DNA from 3 places in the Pseudomonas sp. MC6 genome. Region 3 is predicted to be linked to each of the others. Evidence: predicted binding sites of a transcription regulator. Region 3 holds the regulator's gene; each other region holds the start of a gene.
What was found. Region 3 encodes FliA, which starts transcription of late flagellar genes. Its sites were predicted from a motif close to CTAAAGTTTNNNNNNNNNNNGCCGNTAA; they were not measured.
Positions count from the first base shown of each region.

Region 1 (3,279 bases), 1.2 Mb from region 3:
AAAGCTGTGCAGGGCTTTTTCGATGCACTGCGCGGTTTTGCCAAAAGCTTGCACGGTGATGTCGGCAAACGGCCCGCCGCCCTGATCGGCGACCACAATCATGATTACCCGGCCGTTATTCACCAGTGAGCGCAGGAACAGATGCTCGCCGCGAAACAGTGTGCGCAGGCCCGGCGGCAGCAGCGCGGAGAACTGCGCGTTGTTGTCCGGGGTAATCCGCACCTGTGCCTGTTGCGCCAGCAGCCGTTGCAGCACGCTGCTCTGGCTGACGACAAAATTCAGCGCCGCTGCTTCTTTCGGTAGCCCGGCGGTTTGATTCACGCGCAGATTCGACTGCGTGCGATCGGCCATCAGGATCATCACCCGGCGCATGCCGCTGGCGACCAGCGCATCGCGAGCGGCGACGGTCAGGCTCATCGCATTGGTGAAGCGGCTCGGTTCGGCGAGCAGTTCGGCGCATTGGCGGCGCCATTGGCCAAGGTCTTCAGCGCTCGGCGCAGCAGCCGGCAACATGCCTGCCGGCAAACGGTGCGTGCCCCATGGCCACAGTAGCGAAACCGCCGGGTGCCACAGATCGGGCATTGCATGCTGGCGTGCACTGTTGGCAGCCTGCTGGTGCAGTTGCTGCTGCACCTCGTCCATCGAGATTTGCAGATAAAGGCTGGTCAGGTACTGCCAGCGTTCGCTGTGCGGACTGTCCCAGGCTTGTTGCGCCGACAGCGCCAGACCATTGGCCAGCAGCACGGTGTTGGCTGGCTGGTTGAGCCAGCGGCGCAACGTCGGGTCATCGTCAAGGCGATTTTGCTGGCGCAGCGGATGTTCGCTGTCGCGGGCAATGCGCAGCACCTTCACCAGCTCGCGTTGTTCACTGAGCAGCAGTTTATAACCCTGCTGCACCCAGATCGGCAGGTGCCAGGCCTGCACCAACGCTTCTGCGATTTTCAGCAGGCGTACACCAAACAATTGTTTTTCGACTACGCGGGCCGATTCGCCCTTGTGGATAACCCGCAGTTCCCACTCTTCGAGCAATTGCGGATACGTCAGCGCCATCGGCCACAGCGGCGACAGAAACAGCAGGCTGCCCCAGTGAATGTCCTGCCACAGCCGCGCCAGGCGACTGGCGAAAAAACCGTTGGCCTGTTGCGTCGCGTGCTGGCTGATCATCTGCAATTGGCGCAGCGCCTTGGGGATTTGCATCAGCGGTTCGGCGGGCAGGCGCGCCAGCAATTCTTCGGTGCGGGCGAGGCCAAGGCGATTGATCGCCACCTCAAGGTTTTCCGCTGGGGTGGCCATGGTCCCGTGGGTGTGACGATTCGCCTCACGGATGATGCTCAAGGCCAGCGCCGGGCTGTCCTGCATCAGGTCGGCGATGTCGCGCAACGAACTGCGATTGTCACGGATCGCTCGGCAGACCTTGTCGTGAGCGTCTTGCGGTACGGGCAGCCGGACGCTGTCGAGCAACTTTACCCAGCCGTCAATGGTGGTCGGTTTTGCGTGTGGGACGTTCGTTTCATTAGCCATGTCTGGACGGGATCTTCACTGACTGTAGACGCGCCCGGCATGGGCTAAATTGGCTTTTCGCCTGAACTGGCTATAGTCTGGCGCAGTTTTGCCGATAAGTAGAAGAAGAGATTTTTTAACTTCCGAATATGACCTTGAACCCGACTTAAATAAGTACTTTCTACCTATGGCTAAAATTATCGGCATCATCGTCGTATTCGCGAGCGTGCTCGGCGGATACGTGCTCTCCCACGGCAAGATTGCCGCCCTGATCCAGCCTTTCGAGGTGATGATCATCGGTGGTGCTGCACTCGGTGCATTCCTGCAGGCCAATCCCGGCTACATGACGATGCACGTGCTCAAGAAATCCCTGAGCATGTTCAGTTCGCGCTTCAGCCACACGTTCTATCTGGAAGTGCTCGGCCTGATCTACGAGATCCTCAACAAGAGCCGCCGCGAAGGCATGATGGCCATCGAAGGCGACATCGAAGATGCCGCCGCGAGCCCGATCTTCGCCAAGTACCCGGCAGTGCTCAAAGACGAACGCATGACCGCGTTCATCTGCGATTACCTGCGCATCATGTCGTCCGGCAACATGGCGCCGCACGAGCTGGAAGGCTTGTTCGACATGGAACTGTACAGCCTCAAAGAAGACCTTGAGCATCCATCTCATGCGGTGAACGGCATCGCCGATGCCATGCCCGGTTTCGGTATCGTCGCGGCGGTACTCGGTATCGTGGTGACCATGGCCTCGCTGGGTGAGGGCGATCAGAAGTCGATCGGTCTGCACGTCGGTGCGGCACTGGTCGGTACCTTCTTCGGTATTCTCGCGGCGTACGGTTTTTTCGGCCCGCTGGCGCACTCGCTGGCCCACGATGCCAAGGAAGAGCTGAACGTCTACGAAGCCATCAAGGCCTCGCTGGTGGCTTCTGCTTCCGGCATGCCGCCGTCGCTGGCGGTCGAGTTCGGTCGCAAGGTGCTGTACCCGGCCCACCGTCCAAGCTTTGCCGAGCTGGAACAAGCCGTTCGCGGTCGCTAAGAAATGGAAAATAATCAGCCGATTATCATCAAGCGCGTCAAGCGCATAGCCGGCGGGCATCACGGCGGGGCGTGGAAAATCGCTTTCGCCGACTTCGCCACGGCGATGATGGCGTTCTTCCTGGTGTTGTGGCTGTTGTCCACGGCAACGCCGGAGCAGAAGATCGCCATCGCCGGTTACTTCAAAGACCCGGTCGGCTTTTCCGAAAGCGGTACGCCGTACATCATCGACCTGGGCGGCACGCCGACCCTGGCGCCGGAAAACACCCTCAACCCGGAAGTGAAGTCGCAGCCGCAACCCGACAAGGTCACGGTCGACACCGAACAGGTTGAAGGCATGGCCGAGCAGGTCGAGAAGGAACGTCTGGAGCTGCTCCTGCAAGAACTGCAGAACAAGGTCGACGAGAACCCGCAGCTGCAGAAATTCAAGGATCAGATTCTCTTCGAGATCACTCCAAATGGCTTGCGCATCCAGATCATGGATGCCGAGAATCGACCGATGTTCGACTCCGGTTCCGCACGTCTGAAGCCGTACTTCGAAGACATCCTGCTGGCCATGGCTGACACCATCAAAGCGGTGCCGAACAAGATCAGCATCAGCGGCCACACCGATGCCAAGCCTTATATCGGTACCGGTGATTACGGTAACTGGGAGCTGTCGGCCAACCGTGCCAACGCTGCCCGTCGTGCCTTGATCGCCGGCAGCTATCCGGATGCGCAAGTGGCGCGGGTCGTCGGTTA
Region 1 is NZ_CP186504.1:4,456,531-4,459,809, reverse strand. Features, by position in the region: gene ACOYXE_RS19925 (HDOD domain-containing protein) at 1-1,521, opposite strand, end outside; gene motA (flagellar motor stator protein MotA) at 1,688-2,539, shown strand; gene motB (flagellar motor protein MotB) at 2,543-3,279, shown strand, end outside.
Region 1: a site for FliA is predicted at 1,592-1,619, ahead of motA (flagellar motor stator protein MotA). Genes of this name have one in related genera too.

Region 2 (3,279 bases), 2.0 Mb from region 3:
GTATGCCCTGCGCGCATTTGAAGCGGCGGCGCGACATAGCTCGTTCACCCGTGCGGCTGAAGAGTTGTCGATTACCCAGAGTGCGGTGAGCCGGCATATTCGAACCCTCGAAGATCACTTCGCCTGTCGGCTGTTTCATCGCAGCGGGCGCAATCTGCAACTGACCGAAGCGGCGCGTCTGCTATTGCCGGGAATCCGCGAAGGCTTCGGTGCTCTGGAGCGGGCCTGCAATACCTTGCGCGCCGAAGACGACATTCTGCGCATGAAGGCGCCGTCGACCCTGACCATGCGCTGGCTGCTCGCGCGACTCAGTCGCTTCCGCCACTTGCAGCCGGGCAACGAAGTGCAACTGACCAGCGCCTGGATGGATGTGGATTCGGTGGACTTCAACGATGAGCCTTTCGACTGTGCTGTGTTGTTGAGTGACGGGCATTTTCCGCCGGACTGGGAGGCCAGCCTGCTGTTTCCTGAAGAGCTGATTCCGGTGGGTGCGCCAAACCTGCTGAATGATCAGCCATGGGATCTGGCTCGACTGGCCTGCACCGAATTGCTCCACCCGACGCCCGACCGTCGCGATTGGCGCAGTTGGCTGGAGCACATGGGGCTGTCCGATCAGGTGTCGCTCAAGGGCGGACAGGTGTTCGATACCCTCGAGTTAGGGATGATCGCAGCGGCGCGCGGTTACGGTGTATCGATGGGTGATCTGTTGATGGTCGCCGAGGACGTCGCGCAAGGACGCCTGAGTCTGCCGTGGCCGACGGCCGTCGCCAGCGGACTGAATTATTATCTGGTGTGGCCAAAGACCCGTCCCGGAGGTGAACGTTTGCGCCGCCTCAGCGACTTTCTGCAAGGCGAAGTCCGCGCCATGGAGCTGCCGGCGGTTGAGCGCTTGAGCTGAAACGTTCGAGCCGCCACAATAGCGGCCTTGCGCCATACCCACGTTGCGCGCTCAAGTATTCGGTTTTCCCGCCGACTATGAGCAAGTGGAACCGTCGTGCCGGTATCCACGATTCGCCCCCACTATTAGAAAATTATCCGAGTCGAGATCAAGGAGGATCCCGTGGCTCGGCCAGGAGCTGTCCATGTCTCAACCTCGCGCTCGGATCGCCTCGCAGCTGGGCCTCGCGCTCGCTGTAATACTGGCGATAGTTATCAGTGGCAGTACGGTGTTCGCCTTGCGTTCGCTGGATTCCGCCAACCTCGCCACCCGTGAAGAGCATCTGGCCAGTGAGGCGCGGCTGCTGGCCGACCAACTGAGTACCTTTCACGGCACGCTGCGTGAAAGCACCCAGCGCCTGAGCGGACTGTTCGAGAAGCGCTTCAGCGCGGGTCTGAGCATTCACCCGAGTGAACCGGTGACGGTGGCCGGCACCCAGACCCCGGGTCTGCACCTGGGCAGCGAAGTCTTGAACAACAACCTCAAGGAGGTCGACGAGTTCAAACAGATGACCGCTGGCGTCGCCACCCTGTTCGTACGCAGCGGCGAAGACTTCGTGCGGGTCAGCACCTCGCTGACCAAGCAGGACGGCACGCGCGCCATCGGCACCTTGCTCGACCACGCGCACCCGGCCTACGCGAAGCTGATGGCAGGACAAAGCTACGTCGGTCGTGCCTTGTTGTTCGAGCGCTCCTACATGACCCAATACACCCCGGTGCGCGATGGCAGCGGCAAGGTGATTGCGGTGCTGTTCGTCGGTTTCGACTACACCGACGCGCAGAACGCCCAGTTCGACAACCTCAAGCGTTTCCGTATCGGTCAGACCGGCTCGCTGGCGCTGCTCGACGAGCAGAACAAATGGCTGGTCGCGCCAGCCGGTGTGCAAGCGCTGGATCAGTCGATTCCAGTGATCACTGGTCTGGCCAAGACGCCGGGCAAAGGTCAGTTCTGGGCTGACAAATCCGAGGATTTCTACAGCGTTGCCGTACCGTTCGACGGCGGGCCGTGGTCGGTGGTGGCGAGCATGCCGAAAGCCGAAATCCGTGCAGTGACCTGGAGCGTCGGTACGCAACTGGCGATCGGCAGTCTGTTGGCGATGCTGTTGGCGGTCGGTTCTGTGGTCTGGCTGCTGCGCAGCAAACTGGCGCCACTGAGTGACCTGGTGCGTCAGGCCGAAGCTTTGGGTGCTGGCGATCTGAGCGTGCGTCTGAACGTATCGAGCAACGATGAAATCGGTCAGTTGTCCCGCGCTTTCAACCAGATGAGCCAGGCGCTGTCGACGATGGTCGAGCACATCCGTCGCTCCTCGGAAGAGGTCAACAGCCGTGCCCAGGCCCTGTCCGGTTTGTCCGGCGGTGCCTATGAAGGCATGGAGCAACAATCTGGCGAAATCACCAGCATGGCCGGCGCGGTGGAAGAGTTCAGCGCAACGTCGCTGAACATTGCCGACAACATGGGCGCGACCCAGCGTCTGGCGCAGGAAAACGCCCAGCAAACCCAGATTGGCCGCAGCTCGATGGAAGAAGCGTCGTCCTCGCTGGAGCAAATCGCTGGCGCCCTGAACAGCACCGCCACCGTGATCAACACCCTCGGTCAGCGCTCGCAGGAAATTGGCGGCATCGTGGGTGTGATCACCTCGATCGCCGAGCAGACCAACCTTCTGGCACTTAACGCAGCAATCGAAGCTGCCCGTGCTGGTGAGCAGGGTCGTGGCTTTGCTGTGGTGGCCGATGAGGTGCGCAGCCTGGCTTCGCGTACTCGTCAGGCCACCGATGAAATTTCCAGCATGATTCACAGCATCCAGCAGGAAACCGGTAACGCGATCAGCACCATGGAGCAGGGCAATGTGCTGATGCAGGAAGGTTTGTCGCGCAATGCCAATGTTGCCTCGGCGCTGGCACGTATTGACGAGCAGAGCCGGTCGGCGGGGCAACAGTTTGCCGCGATTACCACGGCGACTCAGGAGCAGAGCAGCACCGCGACGTTGTTGAGCAGCAATTTGCAGAGCATTGCGTTGGCCAACAGTGAGCAGCGTGAGGTTGTGTCGAACCTGGCTGTTACGGCTAAAGAGCTGGAGAAGCTGGCGGCGGATCTGCGTTCCGAGGTTGATCGCTTTCGTTGATGCGCCTTTGAAATAGCTTTCGCGAGCAGGCTCGCTCCCACAGTGTTCGGTGTGATTCACAGTTTTTGTGAAGACCCGGATCCCCTGTGGGAGCGAGCCTGCTCGCGATTGCATCACTGAGGATCTTCGGCAGAACATGCGATCTGTCGGTCTAATACACTTGCTGAAACGTTTCCGCAGCGCTATAAAAATGGCACAACTCCAATAAAGGCTGCTGCCA
Region 2 is NZ_CP186504.1:5,286,345-5,289,623, forward strand. Features, by position in the region: gene ACOYXE_RS23580 (LysR substrate-binding domain-containing protein) at 1-898, shown strand, start outside; gene ACOYXE_RS23585 (methyl-accepting chemotaxis protein) at 1,083-3,059, shown strand; gene ACOYXE_RS23590 (aldose 1-epimerase family protein) at 3,279-3,279, shown strand, end outside.
Region 2: a site for FliA is predicted at 949-976, ahead of ACOYXE_RS23585 (methyl-accepting chemotaxis protein). Genes of this name have one in related genera too.

Region 3 (3,279 bases):
AGAAGCCATGGCTGACATGTTCGCTGATATCTATCACAGCCCGACCAAGCAGGTAGGCTGAGGTATTCATGAACAGTTTTTGTACCTACATCGATGGTCTGCCATGCATTGTTCCGGTTGTGAACGCGCAGCCAGTAATGTGGCCTCCGTCTATGCAAGACAAGGTAAAGAAATAACATGGGCAGCATGCATCCCGTACAGGTGATCGCGGTGACCGGCGGCAAAGGTGGCGTCGGCAAGACTAACGTGTCAGTGAACTTGTCTCTGGCGCTGGCAGAGCTTGGCCGTCGGGTCATGCTGCTGGACGCCGATCTGGGACTGGCGAACGTCGACGTTTTGTTGGGTCTGACCCCTAAACGCACACTGGCCGACGTGATCGAAGGCCGTTGCGAATTGCGCGACGTGCTGTTGCAAGGCCCCGGTGGCATCCGCATCGTCCCGGCCGCGTCCGGCACGCAGAGCATGGTCCACCTGAGCCCGGCGCAACATGCCGGCCTGATTCAGGCGTTCAGCGACATCGGCGACAATCTCGACGTACTGGTGATCGACACCGCTGCGGGTATTGGTGACTCGGTAGTCAGTTTCGTACGCGCCGCGCAAGAAGTGTTGCTGGTGGTCTGCGACGAGCCAACCTCGATCACTGACGCCTACGCACTGATCAAACTGCTTAACCGCGATTACGGCATGAACCGCTTCCGCGTCCTCGCCAACATGGCGCAGAGCCCGCAGGAAGGGCGCAACCTGTTCGCCAAGTTGACCAAGGTCACGGATCGGTTCCTTGACGTGGCCCTACAATACGTCGGCGCCGTGCCTTACGACGAAAGCGTGCGTAAAGCGGTGCAGAAGCAGCGTGCCGTTTACGAAGCCTTCCCGCGCTCCAAGTGCGCGCTGGCATTCAAGGCCATTGCACAGAAGGTCGACACCTGGCCGCTGCCCGCCAACCCGCGTGGCCATCTCGAGTTTTTCGTCGAGCGCCTCGTGCAGCAAACGGCAGGGCCCGTGCTATGACAGCAAGCGGTATGAACTACTACAAGAAGTCGGCACGCGACGCTCAGTACGAGCTGATCGAGCGTTACGCGCCGCTGGTCAAACGCATTGCCTACCACTTGCTGGCACGGTTGCCGGCGAGTGTGCAGGTCGAAGACCTGATCCAGGCCGGGATGATCGGCCTGCTCGAAGTCTCGACCAAATATGACGCCAGCAAAGGCGCCAGTTTCGAAACGTACGCGGGCATTCGAATCCGCGGCGCGATGCTCGACGAAGTGCGCAAAGGGGACTGGGCACCACGCTCGGTTCACCGCAATACCCGTATGGTCAGCGACGCAATTCGCTCAATTGAAGCTAAAACCGGCCGTGACGCTAAAGATCACGAGGTTGCAGCCGAACTCCAATTGAGTCTCGACGATTACTACGGGATTTTGAATGACACCTTGGGCAGTCGCCTGTTCAGTTTCGACGATCTGTTGCAGGACGGCGAACACGAAGGGCTGCACGAGGATGGCGCGAGTGCTCATCTTGAGCCGTCACGCGATCTGGAAGATGAACGTTTCCAGGCAGCGTTGGCGGACGCGATTGCCAATTTGCCGGAGCGTGAGCGACTGGTGTTGGCGCTGTACTACGACGAAGAGCTGAACCTCAAGGAGATCGGTGAAGTCCTTGGCGTCAGTGAATCGCGGGTCAGCCAGTTACACAGCCAGTGCGCGGCCCGTTTGCGGGGGCGTTTGGGGGAGTGGCGAGCGCGCTGAAGGCAGTGTGGGGACACTGCGAACGAGGCTGGTGCGGTGATGAACGGCACCGGTCTTGCTCTGTTGTGCTCCAGACAGTCTTCAAGTGCTGCGCCGATTGATTGAAGTGGCGCGTCCAGGTGCTGGGCGCGTTTAAGACTGCTTGGAGGTCGAATTGAACAAAGACATGAAAATCCTCATCGTTGATGACTTCTCAACGATGCGGCGGATCATCAAGAACCTGCTGCGTGATCTTGGGTTCACCAACACCGTCGAGGCTGACGATGGCGTGACTGCCATTCCAGTGCTCAACAGCGGCAGCATCGACTTTCTGGTAACGGACTGGAACATGCCGGGCATGACCGGTATCGACCTGCTGCGTCACGTGCGCGCCGATGAAAAACTCAAGCACCTGCCAGTGCTGATGGTGACTGCAGAAGCCAAGCGCGAGCAGATCATCGAAGCCGCTCAAGCCGGTGTAAACGGCTACGTAGTCAAACCTTTCACGGCTCAGGCGTTGAAAGACAAAATCGAGAAGATTTTCGAACGCATCGGCTGATGAACGCGCGGGGGAGCTATGGAGCATAACGAATCTTCACAGGGCGATTTCGAGTCGACCCTGAAAAAACACGCGGTCGAACTGGTCGAAAGCCTTGAAAAAGGCAGGTTCGGCGACGCTGTGCAACTGATCCATGAGCTCAATCAGACCCGTGACCGTGGCCTGTACCAGGAAGTCGGCAAGCTCACACGTGAATTGCACAGTGCGATCGTCAACTTCCAGATCGACCCGAACATGCCGCAGGCCGAGGAAGTGTCGCAAATCACCGACGCCACCGAACGCCTGGGTTATGTGGTCAAGCTGACGGAAGCCGCGGCCAACCGCACCATGGATCTGGTGGAAAGCGCCACGCCGGTGGTCAATGGTCTGGCTGACGAAGCGCAGACCTTGAGCGCCGATTGGGGTCGCTTCATGCGTCGCGAGGTCGGGGCTGAAGAGTTCCGTGAACTGGCGCGCCGGGTCGACGGTTTTCTGTCACGCAGCAGCACGGACAACCGTGCGGTGTCGAGCAATCTCAACGACATCCTGCTGGCCCAGGATTACCAGGACCTGACCGGTCAGGTGATCAAGCGTGTGACCCAACTGGTCACCGAAGTCGAAAGCAATTTGCTCAAACTCGTGCTCATGGCCAGTCAGGTGGACCGCTTTGCGGGCATCGAACATGACCGCGCCGCGATGCTTGCAGAAAAAGATCCACAAAAACATCTCTCGCAGGGTGAAGGTCCGCAGATTCATGCCGATAAACGAGAAGACGTTGTGTCCGGTCAGGACGATGTGGACGATTTGTTATCCAGCCTCGGGTTCTAGAGTTTTGGAATTTTAGGTTTTTTGGGTTTTTAGACCTGTAGGAGCACCCCATTAATGAGCTTCGGCGCCGATGAAGAGATCCTTCAGGATTTCCTGGTTGAGGCCGGCGAGATTCTTGAGCAACTGTCCGAACAACTGGTCGAGCTGGAAAGCCGTCCGGATGACGCAGATCTGCTCAACGCAATTTTT
Region 3 is NZ_CP186504.1:3,250,157-3,253,435, reverse strand. Features, by position in the region: gene flhF (flagellar biosynthesis protein FlhF) at 1-61, shown strand, start outside; gene fleN (flagellar synthesis regulator FleN) at 178-1,008, shown strand; gene fliA (RNA polymerase sigma factor FliA) at 1,005-1,745, shown strand; gene ACOYXE_RS14510 (chemotaxis response regulator CheY) at 1,912-2,283, shown strand; gene ACOYXE_RS14505 (protein phosphatase CheZ) at 2,302-3,090, shown strand; gene ACOYXE_RS14500 (chemotaxis protein CheA) at 3,145-3,279, shown strand, end outside.